DNA from 2 places in the Bradyrhizobium sp. SMVTL-02 genome. Region 1 is predicted to be linked to the other one. Evidence: riboswitches for the same ligand, from Rfam matches in the RefSeq annotation. Region 1 holds a riboswitch; the other holds the start of a gene.
The links. Region 1 has a riboswitch for cobalamin ahead of ACNJYB_RS13615 (DUF1636 family protein). Riboswitches for the same ligand answer to the same signal wherever they lie in the genome.
Positions count from the first base shown of each region.

Region 2: it holds a riboswitch for cobalamin, as region 1 does, so the genes downstream of both, ACNJYB_RS37995 (ribonucleoside-diphosphate reductase subunit alpha) here and ACNJYB_RS13615 (DUF1636 family protein) in region 1, are expected to answer to the same signal.

Region 1 covers NZ_CP182469.1:2,929,793-2,934,626, forward strand. Annotated here, with positions in the region: gene ACNJYB_RS13605 (cobyric acid synthase) at 1-830, opposite strand, end outside; gene cobO (cob(I)yrinic acid a,c-diamide adenosyltransferase) at 836-1,471, opposite strand; cobalamin riboswitch at 1,512-1,732, shown strand; gene ACNJYB_RS13615 (DUF1636 family protein) at 1,829-2,203, shown strand; gene cobW (cobalamin biosynthesis protein CobW) at 2,200-3,234, shown strand; gene cobN (cobaltochelatase subunit CobN) at 3,234-4,834, shown strand, end outside.
Region 2 covers NZ_CP182469.1:7,928,850-7,933,683, reverse strand. Annotated here, with positions in the region: gene ACNJYB_RS38015 (recombinase family protein) at 1-78, opposite strand, end outside; gene ACNJYB_RS38010 (hypothetical protein) at 68-307, opposite strand; gene ACNJYB_RS38005 (hypothetical protein) at 866-1,090, opposite strand; partial or broken gene ACNJYB_RS38000 (hypothetical protein) at 1,847-2,085, shown strand; cobalamin riboswitch at 2,106-2,318, shown strand; gene ACNJYB_RS37995 (ribonucleoside-diphosphate reductase subunit alpha) at 2,528-4,363, shown strand; gene ACNJYB_RS37990 (ribonucleotide-diphosphate reductase subunit beta) at 4,354-4,834, shown strand, end outside.

The DNA.
Region 1 (4,834 bases):
AGATCGACACCGGGCTCGAGCTTGAGCGGGTCGAGATCGTCGAAATTGGCGATCCGCGACAGCGCGAGGCAGGCGATCTTGCATTGGCCCGGCTTGCGCGCATCGCTCAGGCCCAGCGCGTCCTCGGCCGGAAGCTCGCCGGCACGCGCGAACCAGGGCAGCACGCCGAGGCCGCGCCAGGCGGTCTTCTGCGCGATCAGCTTGTAGCCGTCGTCGAACAGCGTGGGATCGCCGCGGAACTTGTTGATGACAAAACCCTGGATCATCGCGGCATCGTCGGGGTCGATCACCGTCCTGATGCCGACGAGCTGGGCGATGACGCCGCCACGGTCGATGTCGCCGACCAGCACGACGGGCACGTCGGCCTTGCGCGCAAAGCCCATATTGGCGATGTCGGCTTTGCGCAGGTTGACCTCGGCGGGGCTGCCGGCGCCTTCGACCAGCACGAGGTCGGCCCGCGCTTTCAGCCGCTCAAAGCTCTCCAGCACGGCGCCCATCAGCGAGGGCTTCATCGCCGCATATTCCCGCGCACGTGCAGTCGCAATGCGCGTGCCGTGGACAACGACCTGCGCACCGACATCCGTCTCGGGTTTGAGCAGCACCGGGTTCATGTCGGTGTGTGGCTCGACGCCGGCCGCGAGGGCCTGCAGCGCCTGGGCGCGACCGATTTCGCCGCCATCTACGGTGACGGCCGCGTTGTTCGACATGTTCTGCGGCTTGAACGGGAGCACACGCAGGCCGCGCCGCGCGAAGGCGCGCGCAAGGCCGGCGACGACGAGCGACTTGCCCACGTCCGAGCCGGCCCCCTGGATCATCAATGCGCGCGCCATCGAATTCAGAACTCGACGCCGGCCTGCGCCTTGATGCCGGAGCGGAACGGATGTTTCACCAGCGTCATCTCGGTGACGAGGTCGGCGATCTCGATCAGCTCGTCCTTGGCGTTGCGCCCGGTGAGCACGACATGCGTCATCGGAGGCTTCTGCGTCGTCAGGAATTCCACGACCTCCGCGATGTCGAGATAGTCGTAGCGCAGCGCGATGTTGATCTCGTCGAGCACCACCATGCGCAGGTTCGGATCGAGGATCAGCTCCTTGGCCTTGTCCCAGCCGGCGCGCGCGGCGGCAATGTCGCGGGCGCGATCCTGCGTCTCCCAGGTGAAACCTTCGCCCATGGCGTGGAACTGGCAGAGCTCGCCGAAATGGCCGGTGAGCAGGCGCCGCTCGCCGGTATCCCAGGCGCCCTTGATGAACTGCACGACCGCGCAGGGAAAGCCATGGGCGACGCAGCGGACGATCATGCCGAAGGCGGAGGAGGACTTGCCCTTGCCCGCGCCGGTGTGGACGATGATGAGGCCCTTTTCGCCGCTCTTGGTCGCCATGATCTTGTCGCGGGCGGCCTTCTTCTTCGCCATCTTCTGGGCGTGCCGGGCGTCGGTTTCATCGGCCGTCTGGGTATCCGGTTCAGGCGTCATCGGATCGGGTCCTTCGGCTTGACAAGAGGCGGCCGGGGGCAAATGGTGGCCCGGCGTTGGTTCCTGTCCTATGACAGGCGAAGAGGGAATGCGATAGGGTCCGAATCGGCAAGATTTGGGTCCAAAATGCAGCCGCCCCCGCGACCGTGATCGGAGAGATGCCCAAAGCCACTGATTCCCGCGGGGATCGGGAAGGCGGGGATCGAAGGGCCAAAACCCTGCTCCGCAAGCCGGGAGACCTGCCAGCGCGGACGAGTTTTGGACCGGCGGACGGGGTGTTCCGCGACGGGGAAGCGGGCCTTCAGGAGTATGGTCCGCGCGCCTCATCGCCTCCCGCTGATTATCCTGGAAGAGGCGATGACCGTCACACTTCACGTCTGCATCACCTGCCGCGCCGGCCAAACGCTTGGTGAGGGCGAGACCACGCCCGGCAAGCGCCTGCATGGTGCGATCCTCGAGGCGGGCGTGCCCGAGGGCGTCAACGTGGTTCCCGTCGAATGCCTGTCGGCCTGCAGCCAGGGCTGCTCTGTCGCGCTCAGCGCGCCCGGCCGTTGGTCCTATGTCTATGGCCGCCTGTCCGATGCGAACGCGCAGGACGTCGTCGCTGGCGCTGTGGCCTATGCGGCCGCGCCAGATGGCCTCGTGCCTTGGCGCAGCCGTCCCGAGATCTTCCGCAAGCAGTCGCTTGCCCGCATTCCCCCCATTCCCGTCGTGCCGGAGGCCGCCGAATGAACTCGCTCGCAAAAGTCCCTGTCACGGTGGTCACCGGTTTCCTCGGCTCCGGCAAGACGACACTGATCCAGCATCTGCTCAGCAATGCGGGCGGCAAGAAGCTCGCGGTGCTCGTCAACGAGTTCGGCAGCGCGGGAGTCGACGGTGAAATATTGAAGTCCTGCGCAGATGCCAATTGTCCGGAAGAGAACATCGTCGAGCTCGCCAATGGCTGCATCTGCTGCACCGTCGCCGACGATTTCATTCCGACCATGGAGCAACTGCTGGCGCGGCCGGTGCGGCCCGATCACATCCTGATCGAGACCTCGGGTCTGGCGCTGCCCAAGCCGCTGCTGAAGGCGTTCGACTGGCCGGAGATCCGCTCGCGGATCACGGTCGACGGCGTCATCGCGCTCGCCGATGCCGAGGCGGTGGCCGCGGGCCGCTTCGCGCCGGATCCGGATGCGGTAGAGGCGCAGCGCGCAGCAGACGAGAATCTCGATCACGAGACGCCGCTGTCGGAAGTGTTCGAGGACCAGATCGCCTGCGCCGACATCGTGCTGCTGACCAAGGCCGATCTCGCCGGTAGTGCCGGCATCGAAGCCGCCAAGGCGGCGATCACCGCCGAGATGCCGCGCCGCGTGCCGATGCTGCCCGTCACCGACGGCGCGATCGATGCCCGCGTCATCCTCGGTCTCGGCGCGGCTGCCGAGAACGATCTCGCCGCGCGTCCGTCGCATCACGATGGCGAGGAGGAGCACGAGCACGATGATTTCGCCTCGGTCGTGATCGATCTTCCGGAGGTTTCGGATGTCGATGCGCTGGTCGCTTCCGTCCAGCGTCTCGCGCGCGAGCAGAACGTGCTGCGCGCCAAGGGCTACATCGCCGTCGCCGGCAAGCCAATGCGCCTGCTGCTGCAGGCGGTCGGCGAGCGCGTGCGCCACCAGTTCGACCGACCCTGGGGCGCGGGTCTCAGGCAGTCAAAGCTCGTCGTGATCGGCGAGCATGGCGATATCGACGAGACCGCGATCAGGTCAGGACTAGGTATCTGATGCACGTCGTCTTCCGCGAGAGCCGCGGTCTCGAGGAGACCGCGACGCCAAGAGACATCGGCCAGGATCCGGCCGATCTCGTGGTGCTCTCGTATTCGGATTCCGACCTTGCCGCGTTTGCGGCCGGCTGGCGGCGTGGCCGTGACAGCCTGCCGTCGCTGCGGCTCGCCAATCTCGCCGAACTCCGTCATCCGCTCTCGGTCGATACCTATATCGAGCGCACGCTGTCGCAGGCCCGCGGCATCCTGGTGCGCCTGATCGGCGGCGAATCCTATTGGCCGTATGGCCTCGCGGCGCTCCAGCAACTGGCCAAAGATCGCGGCATCGTTCTGGCCGTGCTGCCCGCCGACGGCCGCGACGACTCCCGGCTCGATGTGTACTCGACCTTGCCGGTGTCGACGCTGCGGCGGCTCAAGGTGCTCTGCGACAACGGCGGGCCCGTCGCGGCGCAAGCGGCGATTGCACAGCTCGCGCTCGCCTCGGGGCTTTATGCGGGTCCGGTCGTCGGCGAGATGATCGTTCCTGAGATGGGCTTTTACGATCCCTCGCGCGGCGTCATCCCGGCGCCGGTCGCGGAGGAAGGAAAGCCGCACGCGCTGGTGACGTTCTATCGCTCCTATCTCACCGCAGCGGACACCGGACCCGTCGATGCCCTGATCGCGGCGTTGCGCGAAAAGGGCTTTGACGCGCATGGCGTGTTCGTCACCTCGCTGAAGGCCGCGGGCGTTGCCGATTGGCTGCGCGCGTATCTCGCGCAAAATCCGGCGGCTGCCATCGTCAATGCGACGGCGTTTTCTGCGGTTGGCGAGGATGGCACGACGCCGTTCGAGGCCGCAATCTGTCCGGTATTCCAGGTCGCGCTCTCGACGGCGCGGCGTGAGGACTGGGCGGAATCGCTCCGTGGCCTCTCGCCCGGCGATCTCGCGATGCATGTGGTGCTGCCGGAGGTCGACGGCCGCGTGTTCACCGGCGTGGTGAGCTTCAAATCAGCGGCGGAGCGCGATCCCGATCTGCAATTTTCGCATCTGGCCCACAGGGCCGATGAGGAGCGCGTGACGGCCGTTGCCGCGCGCGTCGCGGCCTCGCGGCGGCTGGCGGTGACACCGGCCGTCGAGAAGCGCATTGCGATCGTGCTCTCGAACTATCCGGGCCGTCCCCACCAGATCGCGCATGCGGTCGGTCTCGATGCGCTGGCGTCGGTCGAAGCCATGGTATTTGATCTCGCGGAAGCCGGATTCGACGTCGCGCCGGTCCATGCGCTCGGCGAGACGCTGCTCGAGCAGCAATTGACCTGGAGCCTCGCCGACTATCGCGACGCGGTCGCGCGCCTGCCGCAATCGCTGCAGGATGATCTCGCGCGAGCCTGGGGCGCGCCGGAAAGTGATCCGAGCTGCCGCGACGGCGCGTTTCACTTCGCTGGCATCGTGTGCGGAAAGTCGATCATCGCGGTTCAGCCGGAGCGCGGCGATACAACCACGCGCGATGCCGACTATCACGATCTCGCCCGCACGCCGCGCCATGCCTATGTCGCGTTCTATCTCTGGCTCCACGGACAGGGGATTGATGCCGTCGTGCACATGGGCGCGCATGGCACGCTGGA
Region 2 (4,834 bases), 3.4 Mb from region 1:
CTGATGCGTTGAGGATTGACGCACGTAAAGAATCGCCTTGCGCGCGAGATGATGAGGCCTGACTTTGTCACAGATCATGACCGACCTCCTTTGCGCGCGGCGTTGCCGTCGCCGCAGCGTGGTCGAGGATTAACTGCGTGATCAGACTCGTCAGGACCGCCCGTACTTCCGCCGGCAGCTCCGACCATGCCGGCGCGCCGATGGCGCTGTTCAACAGGCCGCTCCCGAACAGGTCCATCTGCCGCTGCAATCGCGGTTTTTGATTGTGTCGGCATCCGCTCCCTGGCATTGCCGTCTGGCGTGACATGAGTCGCTCCCCGATTCTGGTGGTGAGAGCCTTTGGATGCGCCAGAAACCAGGACAGCTGATGGCGTTCGATCCTTCAACGCCAGATCGAGAAGCGCAGAAAGCGCGGTAAGTGCATCGATGCTAACAAGCGGATGAGCTGTCAAAGGCTCAGCGTCAGGGCATGCCGTCCGCTCGAACATCCATGCTGGAACTTCCAGCCAACGATCTGCTTGCGCGCCGTCCAGGTTGCAGCGGAAAACGACATCGTCAGCCTTATCGACGGTCCCATGAACGCAAACTCGGCGACCAAACCAAGGATGATGCCGATAAAGAACCTCGCGAAAAACGGTCCTGTGGGCATTCTTAAACGTTGTTGTACAATGGCCGGCGTCCTCACTCGAGCCTTGACGGCGGCACTCCGGATCAAGCCTACTTCAACTCGCTGCCGCTCCGCATGGCAGCCTAACCACGGCAGACGCTCCACCTATCAACGCGGAAATTCTGTCCAAACAACCGGGGCCAGCTCTGTTCCGAACTGGTCCAATTCATCCGAGCGACTTACACGCCAAGCGTCGGCTCATACAGCGTGACGGACGGTTGCCCAATCGTGTGGCGGATCGAACAATTTTAGCTCCTGTGGTTGTGCCTCCAAGCGGCGCCTCAGAAATCGCCCATTAATGCGCCCTTTCCAACAACGCGCCGACCAGTCTTGATTGATCTCGCCGCCTGCCACGATCAGCATGAGCGGCTCCTTCACGCGGCGAGCAATGCGCCGCAGCGTAGCCGAGTCCAGATCGCTCATTGCCGCGGCGCCACCGGATGCGAGTGCCAATCGCCGAGGTAATCAACGTCACCCGCGGTATCCTGAAAAGCCCGCCGAATCTCCGCGACCTGCCAAGCGTGATCGGGCACGAAACAGTGTCGCCCGTGAAGGGCGTGCGGGCCGGACTGCGAAGGTCGATTACCACCCGGTCTTTCCCCGCGCGCCAGCCGAGAAGAACTCCGCCATTCTCGAGGGGGACAAATTCGCAAGCAAGTTTGCACATTGCCCGCATCACGTGCGAAGAAAGCAAGACGTTCATTCCCCGGCCCAACAGCGTGGATGTGGGGGGGCAATCAAATGCTCCCAGCGTGGCAGCACACGTACTCCGTTTTGGCCTTGCAGTGTCAGGATAGACACTTGCCAGGTGCCGGGGTCGTACTTTCCTTCTGAGAGCAATCCGACCGCACTGCGAACGACTTCAAGCGATACTTCTTGCAGATCAAAGCCTCCTCCGGTGAATGTAGGCGCATTGCACCCTAACGGCGTGACGATTCCGGTATTATCGAGACGCGGTTTGGACATATGTTTCTCGTCCTTCCGATGTTCATGGAGGCAAACCAAGCAGCTTTTGGAATCGTGAACAAAGCGCGCGACCACGCCGCCTGCGAGCCCGACGGTCGCGTAGCCCATCACATAAGGCACTTTCGGTTTGGAAAGTGATTCCCCGAGCCAAGCCCCCGCCAGGGCGAGGGGTAGAGACTCGACGGGAGGCACTTACAGCGGACATCGCCGGGTCGACGCGATCGAATCATGAAGCGTTTCAAATCGTCCCGTCAGGCTCAACTTTTCTGTCAGTTCATGCTCAGGTCGCGAACCTTTTCCACATCCTCTCTCTCGGAGCCGTCACTGCCGATTTCCGTCGTGTTTCGCGCGAGCGAGCCTTTGCGACTTGGCGCGAGATCTCCACGACAAGCGCTCGCCGAACCTTGACCTCGGGGCTGCTCCAATTCGTTAACTTGACGGCGCCGCCTTGACGAATCTCTGCGAGCGGTGCCTATATGTAGTCCGTCACGGTCTTCCAATCCGCATCTCGTAGGATGGAAGCTAAGAGGGAACCCGGTGCGCCGGCAACGGCTATTCCGAGGCTGCCCCCGCAACTGTAAGCGGCGAGCGGTTGTCATCATGGTCACTGGCGCGACAGCGCTGGGAAGGCCGACAGCCCCAGCGACCCGCGAGCCAGGAGACCTGCCGCGACTGAACGAAAGTCCTCGGGCGGGGTGCCCCGGTGGGGCGCTTGCAGCCGGGCACACTTGCCAGCTCTCCTCGCAAGTCGTCCGCGCGGCCCCGGCGCCTAACATCGCGGGGTTGCCGATGTCGCCGTCTTACGATTTCGATCAGCGTGGTCATCTCGTCGCGCCACCGAGTGTGCGGCCGCGCCTAGCGCAGGCGAAGCCTGCGGCGCCTGAGCCGTGTCTGGTGCCCCTTTCGCCATCGCCGGCTCCGCTGCCGTGGCCCCTCGCGCCATCGCCAAAGCCGGCCGACCTCACGCTCGATCCGTCGCGCGACGACTTGTTGACGTCGTTCGGCAAGCTGACGCTGACCGACCGTTATCTGCTCGCCGGCGAAACTTACCAGGACATGTTCGGGCGGGTGTCTTGCGCTTTCGCGGACGATGTTGCGCATGCCCAACGTCTCTATGATGCGATGTCCCGGCTATGGTTCATGCCGGCCACACCGGTGCTCTCCAACGGCGGGACCACGCGCGGCCTGCCGATCTCCTGCTTCCTCAACTCGGTGGCGGACTCGCTCGAAGGCATCGTCGGTACCTGGAACGAGAACGTCTGGCTTGCTTCCAACGGCGGCGGCATCGGCACCTACTGGGGCAATGTTCGCTCGATCGGCGAGAAGGTGAAGGGCGGCGTCACTTCAGGCATCATCCCGTTCATCCACGTCATGGACGGCCTGACGCTGGCGATCAGCCAGGGCTCGTTGCGGCGCGGCTCGGCGGCGGTCTATCTCGATATCCACCATCCCGAGATCGAGGAGTTCCTCGAGATTCGCAAGGCGTCCGGCGACTTCAACCGAAAGAGCTTCAACCTGCATCACGGCGTCAACGTCACCGATGAGTTCATGCGTGCCGTGGGCGCCGGCACCGCATTCGCTCTACGGAGCCCGAAGACTAACGAGGTCGTCCGCCAGATCGATGCCCGCCAGCTGTGGCAACGCATCCTTGAGAACCGGCTCCAGACTGGCGAGCCTTATCTCTTGTTCATCGACACCGTAAACCGCGCGCTCCCCAAGCATCAGCGCGAGCTGGGCCTCAAGGTCTCGACTTCCAACCTGTGCAGCGAAATTACCCTGCCGACCGGCATCGATCATCGCGACGAGGAGCGCACCGCGGTCTGCTGTCTGTCGTCGCTCAACCTCGAGACCTGGGACCAGTGGAGTGAGGAGCCCACCTTCATCGAGGATGTCATGCGCTTCCTCGACAACGTGCTCAGCCACTTCATCACGGTGGCGCCGGACGGCATGAAGCGTGCCCGCTACGCTGCCCTGCGTGAGCGCTCCGTCGGCCTCGGCGTCATGGGCTTCCACTCTTTCCTGCAGGCCAAGGGCATTCCAATGGAAAGTGTCATGGCCAAGTCGTTCAATCTGAACATGTTCCGAAAAATCCGTCGCGACGCCGACGCGGCATCCGTGACGCTCGCGCGCGAGCGTGGTCCGTGCCCGGATGCCCTGGAACGCGGCGTGATGGCGCGTTTCAGCCATAAGATCGCGATCGCGCCGACCGCCTCGATCAGCATCATCTGCGGCGGCACCAGCGCCTGCGTCGAGCCAATCCCGGCCAACATCTACACCCATAAGACATTGTCCGGCGCCATCTCGGTGCGTAATCCGCATCTCGCCAAAGTGCTTGCGGCGAAGGGCGCCGACACTTCGGCGATGTGGCAGTCGATTATAGCACACGAAGGGTCGGTGGCCCGTCTCGACATCTTGTCGGAGCACGAGAAAGCGATCTTTCGCACCGCTTTCGAGATCGACCAGCGCTGGATCGTCGAGCTTGCCGCCGACCGCGCCCCGTTCATCTGCCAAAGCCAGTCGATCAACCTCTATCTCCCAGCCGATGTCGATAAATGGGACCTTCACATGCTGCACTGGACGGCATGGCAGTGCGGATTGAAAAGCCTCTACTACTGCCGCTCAAAGTCTATCTCGCGCGCGGCGTTCGCTGGCAAGATCGGCGACAGCGACAAGGTGGCGGCGCCGCAGCCACAGCGTACTGATTATGAGGAGTGCCTTGCATGTCAGTGATCGATCTTTCGGCCGTCGATCCGCGTACGCTGATCGGCAAGGGACGAGTGGGGCTGCTCGACGCGACCGGAACCTATGATGTCGATCGCTACGCCTGGGCTTACGAGTTCTGGAAGCGCCAGCAGCAGACCCATTGGATGGGCGAGGAGGTGCCGCTCGGCGCCGACCTCAAGGACTGGGCGTCGGACCGCGTCACCGCCAGCGAATGCGCGCTGCTCACCCAAATCTTTCGTTTCTTCACTCAGTCGGACATCGAGGTCGGGGACAACTATCTCAAGCGCTACATCCCGATCTTCCAGCCGCTCACTGTTCAGATGATGATGGCGGCCTTCAGCAACATGGAGACGGTTCATATCGACGCCTATGCGCTGCTGCTCAAGACGCTCGGCATGCCCAAGTCCGAGTTTGAGGCATTCCGCGGCTATGCCGAGATGCGCGCCAAGGCGGACTACATGCACGAGTTCGGCGTCG